Regions from separate parts of the Streptomyces sp. VTCC 41912 genome, predicted to be linked through region 3. Evidence: riboswitches for the same ligand, from Rfam matches in the RefSeq annotation. Region 3 holds a riboswitch; each other region holds the start of a gene.
What was found. Region 3 has a riboswitch for thiamine pyrophosphate ahead of thiC (phosphomethylpyrimidine synthase ThiC). Riboswitches for the same ligand answer to the same signal wherever they lie in the genome.

Region 1: linked by a shared signal. The riboswitch ahead of thiO (glycine oxidase ThiO) and the one ahead of thiC (phosphomethylpyrimidine synthase ThiC) in region 3 are both predicted to bind thiamine pyrophosphate.
Region 2: linked by a shared signal. The riboswitch ahead of ACJ6WD_RS12390 (thiamine ABC transporter substrate binding subunit) and the one ahead of thiC (phosphomethylpyrimidine synthase ThiC) in region 3 are both predicted to bind thiamine pyrophosphate.

What each region holds. Positions count from the first base shown of each region.
Region 1 is NZ_JBJMAB010000011.1:249,291-255,886, forward strand. It holds gene metF (methylenetetrahydrofolate reductase [NAD(P)H]) at 1-273, opposite strand, end outside; gene thiE (thiamine phosphate synthase) at 406-1,056, opposite strand; gene ACJ6WD_RS18975 (Rv2175c family DNA-binding protein) at 1,165-1,530, opposite strand; gene ACJ6WD_RS18980 (NAD(P)/FAD-dependent oxidoreductase) at 1,632-2,891, opposite strand; TPP riboswitch at 3,035-3,147, shown strand; gene thiO (glycine oxidase ThiO) at 3,145-4,377, shown strand; gene thiS (sulfur carrier protein ThiS) at 4,443-4,643, shown strand; gene ACJ6WD_RS18995 (thiazole synthase) at 4,652-5,494, shown strand; gene ACJ6WD_RS19000 (MerR family transcriptional regulator) at 5,491-5,901, opposite strand; gene pknB (Stk1 family PASTA domain-containing Ser/Thr kinase) at 6,095-6,596, shown strand, end outside.
Region 2 is NZ_JBJMAB010000006.1:233,072-239,667, reverse strand. It holds gene ACJ6WD_RS12395 (ABC transporter permease) at 1-1,132, opposite strand, end outside; gene ACJ6WD_RS12390 (thiamine ABC transporter substrate binding subunit) at 1,171-2,247, opposite strand; TPP riboswitch at 2,352-2,471, opposite strand; gene rlmN (23S rRNA (adenine(2503)-C(2))-methyltransferase RlmN) at 2,506-3,618, opposite strand; gene ACJ6WD_RS12380 (phosphatidate cytidylyltransferase) at 3,786-4,928, opposite strand; gene frr (ribosome recycling factor) at 4,928-5,485, opposite strand; gene pyrH (UMP kinase) at 5,661-6,431, opposite strand; gene tsf (translation elongation factor Ts) at 6,593-6,596, opposite strand, start outside.
Region 3 is NZ_JBJMAB010000003.1:160,880-167,475, forward strand. It holds gene ACJ6WD_RS06135 (metallophosphoesterase) at 1-945, shown strand, start outside; gene ACJ6WD_RS06140 (hypothetical protein) at 1,156-2,037, shown strand; gene thiC (phosphomethylpyrimidine synthase ThiC) at 2,158-3,942, opposite strand; TPP riboswitch at 3,937-4,093, opposite strand; gene ACJ6WD_RS06150 (YibE/F family protein) at 4,164-5,501, shown strand; gene ACJ6WD_RS06155 (SsgA family sporulation/cell division regulator) at 5,634-6,056, opposite strand; gene ACJ6WD_RS06160 (IclR family transcriptional regulator) at 6,161-6,596, opposite strand, start outside.

The sequences.
Region 1 (6,596 bases), on a different contig from region 3:
CAGGTGGGCGACCGGGGTGAGGGTGGTGTCGGTGGCGATCCGCTCGGTGGCACGGACCGTGCCGTCGCGGGAGGTGCCACCGGCCCCGTAGGTCACGGAGACGAAGGTCGGGGCGACGGCCTCGATGCGGCGGATGGCGTTCCACAACGTCCGCTCGCCCTTCTCCGTCTTCGGGGCGGCGAACTCGAACGAGAAGGATCGCTTGCCGGAAGCAAGCAGGTCGCGCACCGTGCGTGCGCGATCAGTCCTGGTGGAAGCTGTACCTAGGGCCATACGGGCAGGTTAACCACAGGTCGGACGGACACCAACCGGCATCGACGTAATGCCTGGTTGGTGCGGTTGCTGTCCACCAGGTGGACATCCCGTGGCCATCCGGTGCTCTCCGGCCGGCGCCGGCCGGCCGCGTCAGGCGGAATAGCTCCGGACCCGCTTGGCCAGCTCGGCGGCGGCCGCACCCGGGTCGTCGGCCTCGGTGATCGCGCGGACCACCACCACCCGACGGGCGCCGGCCGCCAGCACCTCGTCGAGGTTGCCGGCGTCGATCCCGCCGATGGCGAACCAGGGGCGCTCGGGGTTCCGCGCGGCGGTGTAGCGGACCAGGTCCAGGCCGGGGGCGTGCCGGCCGGGCTTGGTCGGGGTCGGCCAGCAGGGGCCGGTGCAGAAGTAGTCCACGCCGGGCTCGGTGAGGGCGGCGTCCACCTCGGCCTCGGCGTGCGTGGAGCGGCCGATCAGCGGCTCCGGGCCGAGCAGGGCGCGGGCGGCGGGGACCGGCAGGTCGCCCTGGCCGAGGTGGAGCACCCCGGCGCCCGCGGCGTGGGCGACGTCCGCGCGGTCGTTGACCGCGAGCAGCGTGCCGTGCCGTCGGCAGGCGTCCGCGAAGACCTCCAGGTGGCGCAGCTCCGCGCCGGCCTCCATGCCCTTGTCGCGCAGCTGCACGATGTCCACGCCCGAGGAGAGCACCGCGTCCAGGAACTGCGGGAGGTCGCCCTGCCGGGTGCGCGCGTCGGTGCACAGGTAGAGCCGGGCGTCGGACAGGGCCTGTCGAACGGTGGTCATCGGGCGGCTTCCCCCTCGTCGGCGGCGTACGGACCGGCCGGAACCGGTCCGTACGCCGCGTGGATGCGGTTGCGGATGTGGGTGCGGTTGCTGCGGGACGCGGCTGCGTCAGACGGCCAGGGCCTGGGCCCGGCGCTTGACCTCCGTGCCGCGATTCTCGCGCAGCGCCTGCGCCGGGGTACCGGGCAGGGTGTCATCGGCGGTGAAGAGCCACTCCAGCATCTCCTCGTCGGCGAAGCCGTCGTCCCGCAGGAGCGTCAGCGTCCCGACGAGTCCCTTGACGACCTTGCCGTCCTGGATGAATTCGGCGGGTACCTGGAGCACGCGGTTCTCCCCGCGGCGCACCGCGATCAGCTGGCCCTCCTTCACCAGCTGCCGCACGCGGGTCACCTCGACGTCGAGTTCTTCGGCGATGTCGGGGAGGGTGAGCCAGGCGGGAACGAGTCCATCGATCTTTGCGTCAATCTCGGTCACAGGACAAGCCTGCCACCTCCCACTGACAGCCGGTACCCGGGCATCGCCGCCGGGCAACGCGTGTCCCCCGCCGGGTGGGCGGCAAGGGGCCGCGCAGCGGGTCAGCGGACCGCCGACTTGAGCGGAACGGCGGCGTCCGCCGCCCGCTCCCGGTCGAGCAGGGCGCCCCGCTCGATGAGCCGGCGCCCCTGGGCCAGATCCCGCGGGCGCCCCACGGCCAGCAGCGCGACCAGCCGTCCCGCTCCGCCGGCGCCGTCGCCGCGGAGCCAGAGGACCGACCAGGCGGCGCCGGTGGGATCACCGCGCCAGACCAGCTCGTCGGCGTCCCCGTGGTGGCCGGCGTACTGCACGAACCGGCCGAACTGCTCGGACCAGAAGTAAGGCACCGGGTCGTAGACCACGCCCTCGGCGGCGCCGCGGGCGATGTTCTCGGCCACCGTGCGGGGCCCCTGGAGGGCGTTGTCCCAGTGGTGGACCAGCAGCCGGGTGCCGTAACGGGCCGACGGGAAGGAGGCGCAGTCGCCGACCGCGTAGACGTCGGGAACGGAGGTGCGCAGCCGCTCGTCGGCCTGCACCGAGCCGTCCGCGGGCGAGAGGGCGACGCCGGAACCGGCCAGCCAGCCGGTGGCGGGCCGGGCGCCGATGCCGACGACGACGGCGTCGGCGGGCAGTGCGGTGCCGTCGGCGAGGGTCACCGCGCCGGGCGCGACGGAGTCGACCCGCACCCCGGTGCGCAGGTCGGCCCCGGCGTCCGCGTACCAGCCGGTCATGTGCCCGGCGACCTCGGCGGGCAGGGCGCCGGCCAGCGGATGGTCGGCGGCCTCGACGACGGTGACCTCGCAGCCCGCCTCGCGGGCGGCGGTGGCGAACTCCGCACCGATCCAGCCGGCCCCCACCACCACGATCCGGTGCTGGGCGGCGAGCACCGGGCGCAGCCGCTCGGCGTCGTCCAGGGTGCGCAGCAGGTGCACGTCGGGGCGGCCCTCGCTGCCGGGCAGCCGGATCGGTTCGGCGCCGGTCGCCAGGACCGCGTAGTCGTAGCGGACCGGGCCCCGGTCGGTCTCGACGAGGTGCTCCTCGGGGCGCAGCGCGGTGACCCGGCGGCCGAGGTGGAGGTCGATGCCGAGACTGGCGAAGTCGATGTCGAACGCGGAGCCGTCGGCCTTGCCGAGCAGCACCGCCTTGGACAGCGGGGGCCGGTCGTAGGGCTGGTGCGGCTCGTCGCCGAGGAGCGCGATCGCTCCTCGCCAGCCTTGTTCGCGCAGGGCCACGGCGGTCTGCACACCTGCCATCCCGGCGCCGACGATCACCACGCGCGGCGTGCGGTCAGGGTCCTGGGGAGACTTGCTCTGCTCGCTCACCCGCTCACTCTAGGACGGCACCCGACGCGGCCCGCAGCAGCGCGCAAGGAGATCTCTGACACAGCGTCACGCCCCGTGACGGCCGGGCCCGGCCCCCGGGCGCTCCCTTACGACGCGTCGCGACCCGTATTAGGGTGGCGGACGCACGCACTCGCGGGAGCCCGGACGGACCGGGCTGAGAGGGAGGCTGGCCGGCCTCCGACCGTACGAACCTGATCCGGGTCATGCCGGCGAAGGGAGGGGCTGGACGCCCATGCATCCATCCACCACACCAACGGACCCGTCGCGGCCCGCGGACCGGCACCCCGACGTGCTGGTCGTCGGCGGCGGCATCATCGGGCTGGTGACCGCCTGGCGGGCGGCCGGCCGCGGGCTGCGGGTCGCGCTGGCGGACCCCGCGCCCGGCGGCGGCGCGGCGTTCGTCGCGGGCGGCATGCTGGCCGCGGTCACCGAGCTCCACTACGGCGAGGAGACCCTGCTGGGCCTCAACCTGGCCTCGGCACAGCGGTATCCGCGCTTCGCGGAAGAGCTGGAGGAGGCCAGCGGGCAGCGGATCGGCTACCGCCGGTGCGGCACCCTGGCCGTCGCGCTGGACGCCGACGACCGCGCCCACCTGAGGGAGTTGCACGCCCTCCAGGTCCGCTCGGGCCTGGACTCGCAGTGGCTGACCGGGCGCGAGTGCCGGCGCCTGGAGCCGATGCTCGCCCCGGGGGTGCGCGGCGGCCTCCGGGTGGACGGTGACCACCAGGTCGATCCGCGGCGGCTGGCGGGCGCCCTGCTGGCCGCGTGCGAACGGGCCGGGGTGGTCTTCCACCGGACGGCGGCGGAGCGCCTGACGACCGCCCGGGGGCGCGCCACGGGCGCCGAACTCGCCGACGGGACGCGGCTGGCGGCCGGTCAGGTCGTGCTGGCCGGGGGCAGTCGCAGCGGGCTGCTGGCGGGCGTCCCGGAGGCCGTGCGGCCGCCGGTGCGGCCCGTCAAGGGGCAAGTGCTGCGGCTGCGGCTACCGGACCGGCTCCCGGGCGGCCAGGCGTTCCTCTCCCGCACCGTGCGCGCCGTGGTCCGCGGCAACCCGCTCTACCTGGTGCCCCGGGAGAGCGGCGAACTGGTCCTCGGCGCCACCAGCGAGGAGTTGGGCTGGGACACCACGGTGACCGCGGGCGGCGTCTACGAGCTGCTGCGGGACGCCCACGAACTCCTCCCGGGCCTCACCGAACTGCCGCTGGTCGAGAGCCTCGCCGGGCTGCGTCCCGGCTCCCCCGACAACGCACCGCTGCTCGGCCCGACCGGGCTGCCCGGTCTTCACCTGGCCACCGGCCACTTCCGCAACGGCGTACTGCTGACGCCGGTCACCGGTGACGTGCTGGCCGAGGTGCTGGCCACCGGAACCGTCCCGGAAGAGGCCCGCCCCTTCTCCCCTACGCGCTTCTCCCCCGCCACCCTGGGGGCCGAGCGCGTCCGTGCCCTTGAGGAGCAGCCCGTATGAGCGCCCCCGGTACGCCCGGTACTCCTGCCGGCCCCGTCGCCCCCGATGCCCCCGCCGGCCCCACGGTGTCCGTCTCCGTCAACGGGGAGGCCCGCCGGATCCCGGCCGGGCTGACCCTGGACCGGCTGGTCGCCACGCTGTCCCGCGCGTCGGCCGGGGTGGCCGCCGCGGTCAACGAGACCGTCGTGCCGCGCACCCAGTGGTCCACCACCGCGCTCGGCGACGGCGACCGCGTCGAAGTGCTCACCGCCGTGCAGGGAGGCTGATCACCGTCATGACCGACACCGCAGTGGAACGGGCGGACGCCGTCGCGGCGCCCGGCCCCGACGCCGACCCGCTCACCATCGCCGGCACCGCGTTCCGGTCCCGGCTCATCATGGGCACCGGCGGCGCGCCCAGCCTCGGCGTCCTGGAGCGCGCGCTGCTGGCCTCCGGCACGGAGCTGACGACGGTCGCCATGCGGCGGCTGGACCCGACCGTGCAGGGCTCGGTGCTGTCCGTGCTCCGGCGCAACGGGATCCGGGTGCTGCCGAACACCGCCGGCTGCTTCACGGCGGGCGAGGCGGTGCTCACCGCCCGACTCTCCCGGGAGGCGCTCGGCACCGACTGGGTCAAGCTGGAGGTCGTCGCCGACGAGCGGACCCTGCTGCCCGACCCGGTGGAGCTGCTGGACGCCGCCGAGACCCTCGTGGACGACGGTTTCGTCGTCCTGCCGTACACCAACGACGACCCCGTCCTCGCCCGGAAGCTGGAGGACGTGGGCTGTGCGGCGATCATGCCGCTCGGTTCGCCGATCGGTTCCGGCCTCGGCATCCGCAATCCGCACAACTTCCAGCTGATCACCGAGCGCGCGGGCGTCCCGGTCGTCCTGGACGCCGGCGCGGGCACCGCCTCGGACGCGGCGCTCGCCATGGAGCTGGGCTGTGCGGCGGTGATGCTGGCGTCGGCGGTGACCCGCGCGCAGGAGCCGGAGCTGATGGCGGCGGCGATGCGGCACGCGGTTCAGGCGGGCCGGCTGGCGCACCGCGCCGGTCGGATCCCGCGCCGCCACTTCGCGTTGGCGTCCTCGCCCACCGACGGCGTCGCGGAGCTGGACCCGGAGCGCCCGGCGTTCTAGGGCGTGTCCGCGGGCCCGGTCGCCCCGGCGAGCTGGGCGGTGAGCTCCGGCGGGGCCGCGGTGATCACCTCGTCGAGGAGGTTCCGGGAGGCCGTCAGGGCGTCGATGGAGCCCGTGAGCCGGGCCCGCTCCCGGTGGAGCTCGCCGACCAGCTGCGGGCAGGTGGGCACCAGCCGGCCGTCGTCGTCGCGCAGACAGGGCAGCACCTGGGCGATGGTGGCGGTGTTCAGCCCGGAGGTCAGCAGCGTCCGGATGCGGCGGACCTGGTCGACGTCGGCCTCCTGGTAGACGCGGTAGCCGGCGGCGGTCCGCGCGGGGCTGAGCAGCCCCTGCTCCTCGTAGTAGCGCAGCAGGCGCTCGGTGGTGCCGGTCCGCCGGGCCAGCGCCCCGATCTGCAACGTCGTCATCGGATCCCCCCTGTGGTGCGGTGTGGCGTCGGGGCCGCGGGCGCCACCCCTTCGGGTGCGACCACGGCCGGGTCCGGATTATTCCGTGCCGGACCGGTTCCGGCCGCCCCCCTTGTCACGGTTCCGCTGCGTTCCCCTTTGGCGGCGGCCGGGACGTCGGGGCTGTCGGCGCGGGCTCGTAGACTCGTCTGCCGTGGATACGACGTTGCAGGACCCCCTCGTGGGCCAGCTGCTCGACGGTCGCTATCGCGTCGAGGGGCGCATCGCCGCCGGAGGCATGGCCACCGTCTACCGGGCCGTGGACACCCGGCTGGACCGCGTGCTCGCGCTGAAGGTGATGCACCCGAGCCTGGCCGTGGACGGGGCGTTCGTCGACCGCTTCATCCGGGAGGCCAAGTCCGTCGCCCGGCTCTCCCACCCGAACGTGGTCGGCGTCTTCGACCAGGGCACCGACGGCACCTACGTCTACCTGGCGATGGAGTACGTCGCCGGCTGCACACTGCGCGACGTGCTGCGCGAGCGCGGCGCCCTCCAGCCGCGGGCCGCGTTGGACATCCTGGAGCCGATCCTGGCGGCGCTGGGGGCCGCGCACCGCGCCGGCCTGGTGCACCGCGACATGAAGCCGGAGAACGTCCTGATCGGCGACGACGGCCGGGTCAAGGTCGCCGACTTCGGGCTGGTGCGCGCGGTCGACA
Region 2 (6,596 bases), on a different contig from region 3:
TCGGCGTCCGCCCGGACGGGCCGGCTGCCGGCCGGGAGCGGGTGAGTGCGGCCGCGGCCAGTCCTCCGACCAGGAGGGCGATCGCGGTGGCTGCCGCACCGTAGGCGAGGGAGTTCCAGAGGGCGTCGAGGGGGGCGACGGCGAAGGTGCTGTCGGCGGACGCCGCATCGTGCAGCGTCTTGTAGAAGACCAACCCGTAGCCGTCCGGGCCGGCGAAGGATTGCTCGACGAGTACGGCGAGCGGCAGGACGAGCAGCACCGCGATGACGGTGAGGGTGCCCCACAGCAGCGCCCACTGGCCTGCGCCGTGCGGACGACGGGCGGTCCGGGAGGCGTCGACGAGCCGCAGGGTGGATTCGCGGCGCCGCACGGTCCAGGCATGCAGCGCCAACAGTCCCAGTACGGCCGCGAACTGGATCAGGGTGAGCACGGCGGCGGTCGGCAGGTCCAGGAAGTCGGCGGTCTGCCGGTAGATCTCCACCTCCAACGTGGAGAAGGTGGGTCCGCCGAGGATCTGCACCACTCCGAAGGAGGTGAAGGTGAAGAGGAACACCATCAGCGCCGCGGCGGCCACCGCCGGCCCGAGCGCGGGCAGCGTCACCTTCCGCCACGCCGCGAACCGTCCGGCGCCCAGGACCCGGGCCGCCTCCTCCTGACGCGGGTCGAGCTGGGACCAGAGCCCGCCGACGGTGCGGACGACGACGGCGTAGTTGAAGAAGACGTGGGCCAGCAGGATCGCCCACACCGAGGTGTCCAGCCGGACGCCCCACAGGTCGTCCAGCAGCCCGCCCCGGCCGACCAGCGCCAGGAAGGCGGAGCCGACGACGACGGTGGGCAGCACGAACGGCACCGCCACCACCGCCCGCAGCAGTTGTTTGCCGGGGAAGTCGAAGCGGGCGAAGACGTAGGCGCCGGGCAGCGCGATCAGCAGCGTCAAGGCGGTCGAGGCAGCGGCCTGCCACACCGTGAACCACAGCACGTGGAGGACGTCCGGATCACCGAGCACGGCGCCGAAGCGGCCGAGTTGCCACTGCCCGCCGTCCTTCAGCCCCCGGCCGACGATCACGGCGACCGGGTAGGCGAAGAACACCACGAAGAAGACGAACGGCACGACCATCAGGCCGAGCCGCACCGCCGTGGTCCGCGCGGTCCCCCGTTGCCGGGTGCGGGCTACTTCAGAACGAGCGAGGACCACTGCTTGACCCACTGGTCACGGTTCTTGGCGATCGTCTCGGGTGCGAGGGTCGCCGGCTTGTCGATCGTGACGCCGTAGCGGGTGAACAGCTCCGGCTCCTTGGCGTCCTTGCGTGCCGGGTTGACGAACATCTGCAGCGGCATGTCCTCCTGGAACGTCTTCGACAGGAGGAAGTCGAGCAGCGCCTTGCCGCCCTTCTCGTTCTTGGCGCCCTTGAGCAGGCCACCGAATTCGATCTGCTGGAAGCAGGTGCCGGTCGCGACGCCGGTCGGGGCCTCCTTCGGGGCGGGGTTCTTGCCCATCACTTCGGCGGGCGGGCTGGAGGCGTAGGAGACCACCAGCGGCTTGTCCCCCTTGCCCTTGCCGGCCGCGGAGCCCGAGAAGCGCTCGTTGTACGCCTGTTCCCAGCTGTCGACGACCTCGACGCCGTTGGCCTTGAGCTTCTTCCAGTAGTCCGTCCAGCCGGCCTCGCCGTGGGCGGCGATCGTGCCGAGCTGGAAGGCGAGTCCCGGGGAGGAGGTGGCGGAGTTCTCCGTGACGAGCAGGCCCTTGTACTGCGGCTTGAGCAGGTCGTCGAAGGTCTGCGGCGGCGCCAGCTTGTGCTGGGTGAAGTAGGCGCGGTCGTAGTTGACGCAGATGTCGCCGTAGTCGAGGGGCGTGACCCGGTGGCCGTCCTTGTCGAGCTGCAGATCAGCCGGGACGCTGTCCAGGCCCTTGGCCTTGTAGGGCGTGAAGAGCCCGGCGTTCAGCCCGCGCGAGAGCAGGGTGTTGTCGATGCCGAAGAAGACGTCGCCCTGCGGGTTGTCCTTGGAGAGGATCGCCTTGTTGACGGCTTCGCCGGCGTCCCCGCCCCTGAGCACCTTGACCTTGTAGCCGCTCTCCTTCTCAAAGGCGGCCAGGACGGACTTGGAGGCGTTGAACGAGTCGTGGCTGACGAGCGTGACGGTCTTGGCGTCGGCGCTGCTGTCGCCGGCGCTGCCGCATCCGGCGAGTGCCGTCATGCCCGCCGCGGCGGCGAGCGCTGCCGCGGTGATCCTTCTGGTGGTGCTCACTGATTTCCTCCTGGCTGGCCAGGAAGAGACGCGGCCCCGCCCGGTGCCCGCTGCGTTCTTCATCGGAAGACGTTCGGCAGCGGGCGGTGGGCAGGGCGCAACAGCATGAGTGACGACCGAACTTCCTACCCGGAATGACCCGGGCGAGGTTCAAGGGTCTGCGGCGTCGTAGGGCTACGACGTGTCCGCACTCTCAGCGCTGTGGCGCTCCCCTGTCGGAATGTGCATTTGTTCGACGACACCGTACCAGCGGGTGGCTCAGCGCTCCGAGGCCGCAAGCTGTCCGCAGGCGCCGTCGATCTCCTGGCCCCGGGTGTCCCGCACGGTCACGGGCACGCCGTGCGCCTCGATGGCCCGCACGAACGCCAGCTCGTCCTCGGGCCGCGAGGCGGTCCACTTGGAGCCGGGCGTCGGGTTGAGCGGGATGAGGTTGACGTGGACGCGCTTGCCCTTGAGCAGCCGTCCCAGCAGGTCACCGCGCCACGCCTGGTCGTTGATGTCGCGGATCAGGGCATACTCGATCGAGACCCGGCGGCCGGACTTCTCGGCGTACTCCCACGCCGCGTCCAGCACCTCGCGTACCTTCCAGCGGGTGTTGACGGGCACGAGGGTGTCCCGCAGCTCGTCGTCGGGCGCGTGCAGCGACAGCGCGAGCCGGCACTTGAAGCCCTCGTCGGCGAACCGCAGCATCGCCGGGACCAGCCCGACGGTGGAGACGGTGATGCCGCGCTGGGAGAGGCCCAGCCCGTCCGGCTCGGGGTCGGTCAGCCGCCGGATGGCGCCGACCACCCGCTTGTAGTTGGCGAGCGGCTCGCCCATGCCCATGAAGACGATGTTGGACAGCCGTGCCGGTCCGCCGGGCACCTCGCCGTCGCGCAGCGCCCGCATCCCGTCGACGATCTGGTGCACGATCTCGGCGGTGGAGAGGTTGCGGTCCAGGCCGGCCTGGCCGGTGGCGCAGAACGGGCAGTTCATGCCGCAGCCGGCCTGCGAGGAGATGCACATGGTGACCCGGTCCGGGTAGCGCATCAGGACGGACTCGACGAGGGTGCCGTCGTGCAGGCGCCACAGCGTCTTGCGGGTGGTGTCGTCGTCGCACGAGATGTGCCGCACCACGGACATCAGGTCCGGCAGCAGTTCGGCGGCGAGCTTCTCGCGAGCCGCCGCGGGGATGTCGGTCCACTGGGCGGGGTCGTGCGCGTAGCGGGCGAAGTAGTGCTGCGACAGCTGCTTGGCGCGGAACGGCTTCTCGCCGATCGCCGCCACCGCCTCCCGGCGCTCGGCCGGGCTGAGGTCGGCGAGGTGCCGAGGTGGCTTCTTGGCGCCGCGGGGGGCGACGAACGTCAGTTCTCCCGGGGCCGGGCGTGCCATGGGCGGAAACTCCTCTGTGCGACGAGGTCGGGCGGCTTCTGCCGACGCGTGACCGGGGTCCGGACGGGCCGGAACCGGGAGACCTCACGGATCGTCCCCGCGGTCGCGGGGACGGAAAGGGCGCGCCGCGAACGAGCGACGCGCCCTCCAAGGGTAACCGGCGACGCTCAGCCCGATCCCACGAAGATCACGAACAGCAGCCAGACGACGGGAGCGGTCGGCAGCAGCGAGTCCAACCGGTCCATGATGCCGCCGTGACCGGGCAGCAGGGTGCCCATGTCCTTGATGCCCAGATCCCGCTTGATCATGGATTCGCCGAGGTCACCGAGGGTGGCGCTGACCGCGACCGCGAGGCCGAGCAGCAGTCCCTGCCACCAGATGCCGCCCTTGATCAGGAACTGCATGCACAGCGCGCCCGCCACCATCGCGAAGAGCACCGCCCCGACGAGTCCCTCGCGGGTCTTGCCGGGACTGATCCGCGGCGCGAGCTTCTTCCTGCCGAAGCGCCAGCCGACCGCGTAGGCGCCGGTGTCGCTGACGACCGTCAGCAGCAGGAAGGTCAGCACCCGCTGCGGCCCGTCGTCCTCGGCCGCCAGCATCAGCGCCACGAAGGTCGCCAGGAAGGGGACGTAGAAGGCCGCGAAGATGGCGGCCGTGACGTCCCGGAGGTAGTTCTGGGGTGCCTCGGTCATCCGCCAGACGAGGACGGCGAGCGCGGTGAGCGCCATCGCCACCCAGGCGCCTTCGGCACCGCGCACGTACCCGGCGACGACCATCGCGGTGCCGCCCAGCGCGAGCGGGACCATCGGCACCCGGATGTCCTTGCGCTCGGCCAGCCGCGAGGTCAGTTCCCACAGGCCCACGACGACAGCGAGCGCTATGACACCGATGAACACCGGCTTGTAGACGAAGAGCGAGGCGAGGATGACCACGCCGAGCCCGACGCCGACCCCTATGGCGGCGCGCAGGTTGCGCCCCGCGCTCTTCTTCTGCGGTTTCACTGGGTCACTGTCGGACCCGGGGAGCGAGGTGGGCATGGGCTCCTGCGGCCTGTCGTCGCGGAACAGGGGGCCGCTCAGGCGAGCAGCCCCCCGGTCGTCCGAGATACCCCGGATGTCCCGATGGTCGTCCTGGTGTCCGCCCGGCTCGGGCACGAGGGGCATGGGCCGAGTCTGCGTCGCGCCGCCTCCGTCGTGCACGGGACCCGCCGGGACGGGAGGCGCCGCCCCGCGCAGCGAGGCGGCCGGTCCGTGATCGGGCGGTCCCCACTGGCCGGAGCCGGGCGGGGTCCCCCAGGATGACTCGTTCATCAGACCTCTAGGAGCTCGGATTCCTTGTGCTTGAGGAGCTCGTCCACCTGCGCGACGTACTTCGCGGTGACGTCGTCGAGCTCCTTCTCGGCGCGGCGCACCTCGTCCTCGCCGGACTCCTTGTCCTTGACCAGCTTGTCGAGCGACTCCTTGGCCTTGCGACGCACGCTGCGGATCGAGATCTTCGAGTCCTCGGCCTTGTTCTTGGCGACCTTGATGAACTCGCGGCGGCGCTCCTCGGTGAGCTCCGGGAACGTCACACGGATGATGTTGCCGTCGTTGCTCGGGTTGACGCCGAGGTCCGAGTCACGGATCGCCTGCTCGATGTTGCGCAGCGCGCTCTTGTCGAACGGGGTCACCACGGCCATCCGCGGTTCCGGAACCGAGAACGACGCCAGCTGGTTGATGGGCGTCATGGCACCGTAGTAGTCCGCCACGATCTTGTTGAACATCGCCGGGTGCGCACGCCCGGTGCGGATCGCGGCGAAGTCCTCCTTGGCGACCACGACGGCCTTCTCCATCTTCTCCTCGGCTTCGAGGAGGATCTCTTCGATCACCACTTGCTCCTGGTCTTATCGGTAAGAAGCAGAGCCTCGCCCCTGCCGCGCGTCTTCTCCTGCACGGTGTCCGACCGGCAGGCGGTTGTCCATCCCCGTACCGAGGTCTTCCCACGACCGGGGGTTGCCGCCCGTACGGGCCGACGCCCCTACGGAATCACGGCAGTTGAGGCCGTCAGGCCCGGGTGTTCTGATCGCTGACGAGCGTGCCGATCTTCTCACCCTTCACCGCACGCGCGATGTTCCCCTCGGCGAGCAGTTCGAACACGAGGATCGGGAGCTTGTTGTCCCGGCACAGCGTGATGGCGGTGGCGTCGGCGACCTTCAGGTCGCGGGTGATGACCTCGCCGTATTCGAGGGCGTCGAACTTGACCGCGTCCGGGTTCTTCTTGGGGTCGGAGTCGTAGACCCCGTCCACGCCGTTCTTCCCCATCAGCATGGCCTCGGCGTCGATCTCCAGGGCGCGCTGGGCGGCGGTGGTGTCGGTGGAGAAGTACGGCATGCCCATGCCGGCGCCGAAGATGACGACCCGGCCCTTCTCCAGGTGGCGCACCGCGCGCAGCGGGATGTACGGCTCCGCGACCTGGCCCATGGTGATCGCCGTCTGGACGCGGGAGTCGATGCCCTCCTTCTCCAGGAAGTCCTGGAGGGCCAGGCAGTTCATGACCGTGCCGAGCATGCCCATGTAGTCGGAGCGCGCCCGGTCCATGCCGCGCTGCTGCAGTTCGGCGCCGCGGAAGAAGTTGCCGCCGCCGATCACGATGGCGATCTCGTAGCCGTCACGCACCACCGCGGCGATCTCGCGGGCGATGGCGTGCACGACATCGGGGTCGACACCCAGTCCGCCGCCACCGGCGAAGGCCTCGCCCGACAGCTTCAGAAGGAAGCGGCGCCTGCCGCCGTTCCCGGCTTTGTGTGTGTCCGCGCCGTCGGCACCGTGATTCATTGAGCTCTCCTCGTGCACATACGAAGAAGGCCATTGCCGTGGGTCTGGGTCAGATCCCTGTCCGGCAATGGCCTCCTCGTCACATCTGCGGCCGACCGATGAGCGGCCGACTGCGTACGACCCTAGCGGGGCCGCAAGTCATTCGCTGCCTCGCGGCAGGCTCAG
Region 3 (6,596 bases):
CCTCCGGTGCAGATGCCCGAGGAGTACACCCCGACCGCCCGCGACCTGCCGGTCATCACGCGCACGGACACCCTCATCGACCACCCGTCCGTGCTGGCGGCGCAGGAGCCGGCCGCCGCGCCGGAGGGCCTGGGCCCGCTGTACGTCGTCGGCGACGTGCACGGCTACTACGACGAGCTGCGCGCCGCGCTGGAGGCCGAGGGGCTGATCGACGCCGACGGCACGTGGGCCGCCGGCACCGCCCGGCTCTGGTTCCTCGGCGACTTCACCGACCGCGGTCCGGACGGTATCGGCGTCATCGACCTGGTCATGCAGCTCTCCGCCGAGGCCGCGGCGGCCGGCGGCTACTGCAAGGCCCTGATGGGCAACCACGAGCTGTTGCTGCTGGGCGCCAAGCGGTTCGGCGACACGCCCGTGCAGTCCGGCGCCGGCACCGCCTCCTTCCAGGCGGCGTGGCTGCTCAACGGCGGCCAGAAGAACGACATGGACCGCCTGGAGGACCACCACCTCCAGTGGATGGCCCGCCTGGACGCCGTGATGGAGGAGGACGGGCACCTGCTCGTGCACTCCGACACCACCGCCTACCTCGAATACGGCGCGTCGATCGAGGAGGTCAACGACACCGTCCACGACGTGCTGACGCGCAGCGACGCCGACGAAGTCTGGGACCTCTTCCGCAAGTTCACCAAGCGGTTCGCCTTCCGCGACGAGGCCGGCGCGCAGGCCGTGCGCGAACTGCTCGACGCCTACGGCGGCAACCGCGTCGTGCACGGCCACAGCCCGATCCCGTACCTGCTGGGCGAGGTCGGCGCGGAGGATGGCGAGGACGACGGCGTCGCCGTGGACGGCCCGCACGTCTACGCGGACGGTCTGGCCATCGCGATGGACGGCGGTGTCACGATGGCCGGAAAGCTGCTGGTCTGCCAACTCCCGTTGGCGGGCTGACGGTTCCTCCGACGGTCCGATGCCGTCCCGACCTGTTATCAGATAGGACGGGAATCGGTCGCGGCATCAGGCAAATTCCGCAAACTCTCTGTCACCCCGCGCCGGCGGCGCTCTACCATCGGTCTATCCGTAGCAGGCTCTCCTCCGTTTCCGCCCGGCGCCCGGCCCCCGGCCGGCCCGTACGGCCCTACGGAGCTTCGGGGGATCCACATGAACAGCGCTCCGCACCTGCTGAACGAGGACCGCGCGGAATTCGCGCGGATCCTCGATGAGGCGCTGCGCACCGCCGAAAACCGCCCGGACGATCTCGCCGCTGCCGCCGGAAACCGGCTCAGCAGCGAGCAGTTGCGCATGATGGCGCTCAGCGCGACCAGCGCGATCGCCGCCTGCGCGACGGCCGAATACGAACGCTTCATACGGCTGCGCACCGAGCTGCGCGCCCCGTCGACCGCCGCGTCCGGCGCCGGAGGTGGCGGTCCGTCGGCGGACCAGACCTCTGACGAACGCACCGGACCGGCCACCGCGGACGACGAGCCGGAGTCCGATCCTGCCGGGTTCGGGCTCGCCGCGATGGCCACCGTCCTCGTGCCGGTGCTCGCCGGCATCGCGGCCGTCCTCTTCCTCGTCATCGGCTACGTGCTGCGCGCCGTCGACCCGGACCCGGCCGTCTCCCGGCCCCTGATCAGCGTCGGCTGGGTCTTCGCAGGGCTGGCCGCCGCCGGGGCACTGGTCGCCATGGGCTGCGTGGTCGTCACCGCGCTGCGCAACGGCACGGCCCGGGACACGGCGGCCAAGGAGCGGGCCGCCGCGCTGGACAGCGCCCACGACGCCTGGCGGCAGGCCCTCCTGGACCGCGGGTTGCTGCCCTTCCTGCGCGAGGCGCTGGCCGATCCCGCGGCCGACCCCGAGGACGATCCGGTCCGGTACGTGCCCCGCCCCGCACCGGCCGAGGAGCGCCGCACCCCCACGCTCGGCTACACCCGTCCCCGCTTCAGCAGCCGCGACACCGACGCCTCCTGGTCCCGCCCCCGCTACTCCAGCCCGGACTTCACCAGCCCCGACTACGGGGGGCCGGAACGCCGGCCGGAGTAGCTGCCGCGCGGACGCCCGCGTTGGTGCCCCGCGGTGCCCGGCCGCGTTGACGAACGGGCGGACGGCCCGAAGACGCACGCGCCGCACGTCTTCGGGCCGTTCCCGGTCGGTCCCGTCGGCTCAGTCCGCGATCGGCAGGTAGACGCGGTTGCCGGCCGCCGCGAACTCCCGCGACTTCTCCGCCATTCCGGCCGCGGCGTCGGCGTCGGCGGCCAGCGCACCGCCGTGCTCGCGGCGAATGTCCTGGGAGATCTTCATGGAGCAGAACTTCGGCCCGCACATCGAGCAGAAGTGGGCCGTCTTGGCCGGTTCGGCGGGCAGCGTCGCGTCGTGGAAGGCGCGGGCGGTGTCCGGGTCGAGGGCCAGGTTGAACTGGTCCTCCCAGCGGAATTCGAAGCGGGCGTCGGAGAGCGCGTCGTCCCATTCCTGGGCGCCGGGGTGTCCCTTGGCGAGGTCCGCCGCGTGGGCCGCGATCTTGTAGGTGATGACGCCGGTCTTCACGTCGTCGCGGTCCGGGAGGCCCAGGTGCTCCTTGGGCGTGACGTAGCAGAGCATCGCCGTGCCCCACCAGGCGATCATCGCGGCGCCGATGCCCGAGGTGATGTGGTCGTAGGCGGGCGCGATGTCGGTGGTGAGCGGGCCGAGCGTGTAGAACGGGGCCTCTTCGCAGATCTCCTGCTGGAGGTCGATGTTCTCCTTGATCTTGTGCATCGGGACGTGGCCCGGGCCCTCGATCATGGTCTGCACGCCGTGCCGCTTGGCGATCGTGTTCAGCTCGCCGAGGGTCCGCAGCTCGGCGAACTGCGCCTCGTCGTTGGCGTCCGCGATGGAGCCGGGACGCAGACCGTCACCGAGGGAGAAGGTGACGTCGTAGGCGGCGAGGATGTCGCAGAGTTCCTCGAAGTGCGTGTAGAGGAAGGACTCCTGATGGTGCGCCAGGCACCACGCCGCCATGATCGAGCCACCGCGGGAGACGATGCCGGTCTTCCGGTTGGCGGTGAGCGGGACGTAGCGGAGCAGCACGCCGGCGTGCACCGTCATGTAGTCGACGCCCTGCTCGGCCTGCTCGATGACGGTGTCCTTGTAGATCTCCCAGGTCAGCTCCTCGGCCTTGCCGTCGACCTTCTCCAGCGCCTGGTAGAGGGGGACGGTGCCGATGGGGACGGGGGAGTTGCGCAGCACCCACTCACGGGTGGTGTGGATGTTGCGGCCGGTGGAGAGGTCCATGACCGTGTCGGCGCCCCAGCGGGTCGCCCAGGTCATCTTCTCGACCTCCTCCTCGATCGACGACGTGACCGCGGAGTTGCCGATGTTGGCGTTCACCTTCACCAGGAAGTTCTTGCCGATGATCATCGGCTCGATCTCCGGGTGGTTGATGTTGGCCGGCAGCACCGCCCGGCCCGCCGCGATCTCGTCCCGCACGAACTCGGGGGAGACGTTCTCGCGGACGGCGACGTACTCCATCTCCGCGGTGATCTCGCCACGTTGGGCGTACGCGAGCTGGGAGACCGGGGTGCCGCCCCGGCCGCGACGCGGCTGGCGCGGCCGGCCGGGGAAGACCGCGTCGAGGTTGCGCAGGCCACCGCGCGGTGACGTGTGCTTGATCCCGTCGTCCTCGGGACGCATCGGGCGGCCCGCGTACTCCTCGGTGTCGCCCCGGGTGATGATCCAGTTCTCGCGCAGCGGCGCCAGACCGCGGCGAACGTCGGTTTCGATCTGGGGATCGGTGTACGGCCCTGACGTGTCGTAGAGCGTCACGTCCTTGCCGTTGGTGAGGTGCACCCGCCGGACCGGGACCCGGAGGTCCGGACGCGATCCGGAAACGTAGCCCTTGTGCCAGCCGATCTGCGGCTTTTCGCCGTCGGCCGAGCCGTTTTCAGGCGTGCGTGCATCCTGCAGAGTCATGTAGACCCAACTCCCTACGCCGGCATTACCCGGTAACAGGTTCGGCGGTCGACGCAGCGGCTTCCGTCATCCGGTGTTTCACGTGAAACACCGCTGGGACGGAGGTCAGCGCCCTCTCAGCCCGGTGCTCCGAGCTCCCGCGATTGCAAAGGTGCCACCACGGTAGCGGCCGAGGCGTCGGTGTGAACAGGGGGCCCACGGGTTCTTGCAATGATCGGGCGGTGAGCCCTCCCGAAACCCAGCACGCCACCGCCGGCCATGCGCACGCGCACGGCCACGGGCCGGCCGCACCGGTGTCCCGCCATCTGCGCAAGGTCATCGCCGCCGTCCTGATCCCGTTCGCGGCCGCGGTGGCGGTCGGTCTGCTCGTCCTCTGGCCCGGTGGCGCGCCGCCCCACAAACCGTCCGGTGTGGGCTTCGACCAGCCCACCGAGAAGGCCCGGGTCACCAAGGTCGAGGAGGTCGACTGCGCGGCGGTGCACGCCGAGCAGCAGCCGCAGCCCACCACGCCCGGGGGCCAGCCACCGGCCGGCGGAGCGTCCCGCGGCAAGCCCTGCGAACAGGCGACGATCAAGGTCACCACGGGGGAGAACGCCGGCCGGACCTTCCAGACGGTGGTGACGCCGGACGCCCCACGGCACTACACGACCGGACAGGACGTCATCGTCTCCTACTCCCCCAAGGCTCCGAGGGAGCTTCAGTACGCGGTGACCGACGTCGATCGCACGGTGCCGATGTGGGTACTGGCAGCGATCTTCGCCTTCGCGGTGGTGATCATCGGGCGGCTGCGCGGGGTGCTCGCGCTGGTGGCGCTGACGGCCAGCTTCGGCCTGTTGACCCTGTTCATCCTGCCGGCGATCCTCCAGGGCTCCGATCCGCTGGTGGTGGCGGTGGTCGGCGGCAGCGCGATCATGCTGATCGCGCTCTACCTGTGCCACGGGCTGACGGCCCGCACGTCGGTGGCGGTGCTCGGCACCCTCGCCTCGCTCCTCCTCATCGCACTGTTGGGCTCGATCTTCACCCACTGGGCGCTGCTGACCGGCAACACGGACGACACCACCGGGCTGGTGCACGGGCTGTACCCGAACATCGAGATCCGCGGTCTGCTGCTGGCGGGGATCATCATCGGTTCGCTGGGGGTGCTCGACGACGTGACGGTGACGCAGACGGCCGCGGTCTGGGAGCTCAAGGAGGCTGATCCGACGGTGGGTTGGCGCAAGCTGTACGGCGCGGCGATGCGGATCGGGCGGGACCACATCGCCTCGGTGGTGAACACGCTCGTCATGGCCTACGCGGGCGCCGCGCTCCCGCTGCTCCTGCTGTTCTCGATCGCGCAGAGCAGTGTGGGGCGGGTCGCCGGCAGCGAAGTCGTCGCGGAGGAGATCGTCCGCACCCTGGTGGGCAGTATCGGGCTGGTCGCGTCGGTGCCGGTGACCACGCTGCTGGCGGCCCTGGTGGTCTCGGCGGACCGACCGGCGCCGGACGGGTCGGGGCGGACGGCGGCCGTCGGTGGACGCGGTGGGCGACGCGCGGCGCGCGGACGGCGCCGGAAGCACTGACGGCGGGCGGGCCACGGGGCCGGCCGGTGCGAGGGGACGGTGCGGGTGACGGACGGGGCGCAACAGGGCGGGGCGGCCGACGGCCGGGCGGCGAGGGCAGGGGAACAGGGGAGAGGGGCCGGGGCGGGCGGCTCAGCCGGCCGGAGCCTCCGTGAGGATCCGGTCGAGCGCGGCCTCCAGGGTGTCGCAGACCTCCTCCTTGCCGAGCGGGACGATCCGGTCCGTGCGGTCCAGGAAGGCGATCAGCGGCGGCGCGCTGGCCCGGAACAGCGCCCGCTCGGGGCCGACTTGAAGGCTGATGTAGACGTCGCTGAGGTGCTCGGGGGCGGACGGCTCGACCCGGACGTCGCCCTCGCCCGCCGGCCGGGTCAGCCCGTCCAGCAACAGCTCACGGCCGAACACCCAGGTCACGGGCGCGTCTCCGGGGAGATCGAAGGTGAGCCGGACGGCGTAGGGATCGGCGCTGTCGAATTCCAGCTCCACCGGGATCCGGAAGGCGAGCTCCTCCGAGACGAGGAAGCTCATGATCACTTCTGCCTGAACCGTGTCGTTCATCAACCACTGCCCCGCACTTGATCGGAGATGGCCGGGAATCATCCCCGGAAGCCCTATTGACGCCATCGTCGGTCACATGCAGGCAGATCACAAGGAGTGAGTTTTCAGATACTGATAGAGAAGGCGAGTGTCGTTAGTACCCTCTCCGCCATTTTCCGTAGTCGCTCCGTAACTGCTTGCAATCGGTGCACTTCCGTCGCAGGAAGAGAAACCGCCAGCGTCGCGGCGGCCGAGCCGACTCGGACCGGGATCGCCGAACACACCGTGCCCAGGGCATATTCCTGGCGATCGTAGGCGACCTGGCCGCGACGCACCGTAGCCAGCCGATTCAGTAGATCACCTTCGGAACGCACCGAAAAGGGCGTCATCGACTGCACCGGATAACGGGACAGGTGTTCTTTCCTGGTCGGTTCGTCGAGTTGCGAGAGAAGGCACTGGCCGATCGCGTGGGTGTGGGCGGTGGAACGGAAGTCGGCCCATTCCTCGACGGGCGGTCGCGCCGGGTCGGCGGTTATCGCCACCACCTCCACTTCCCCCTCG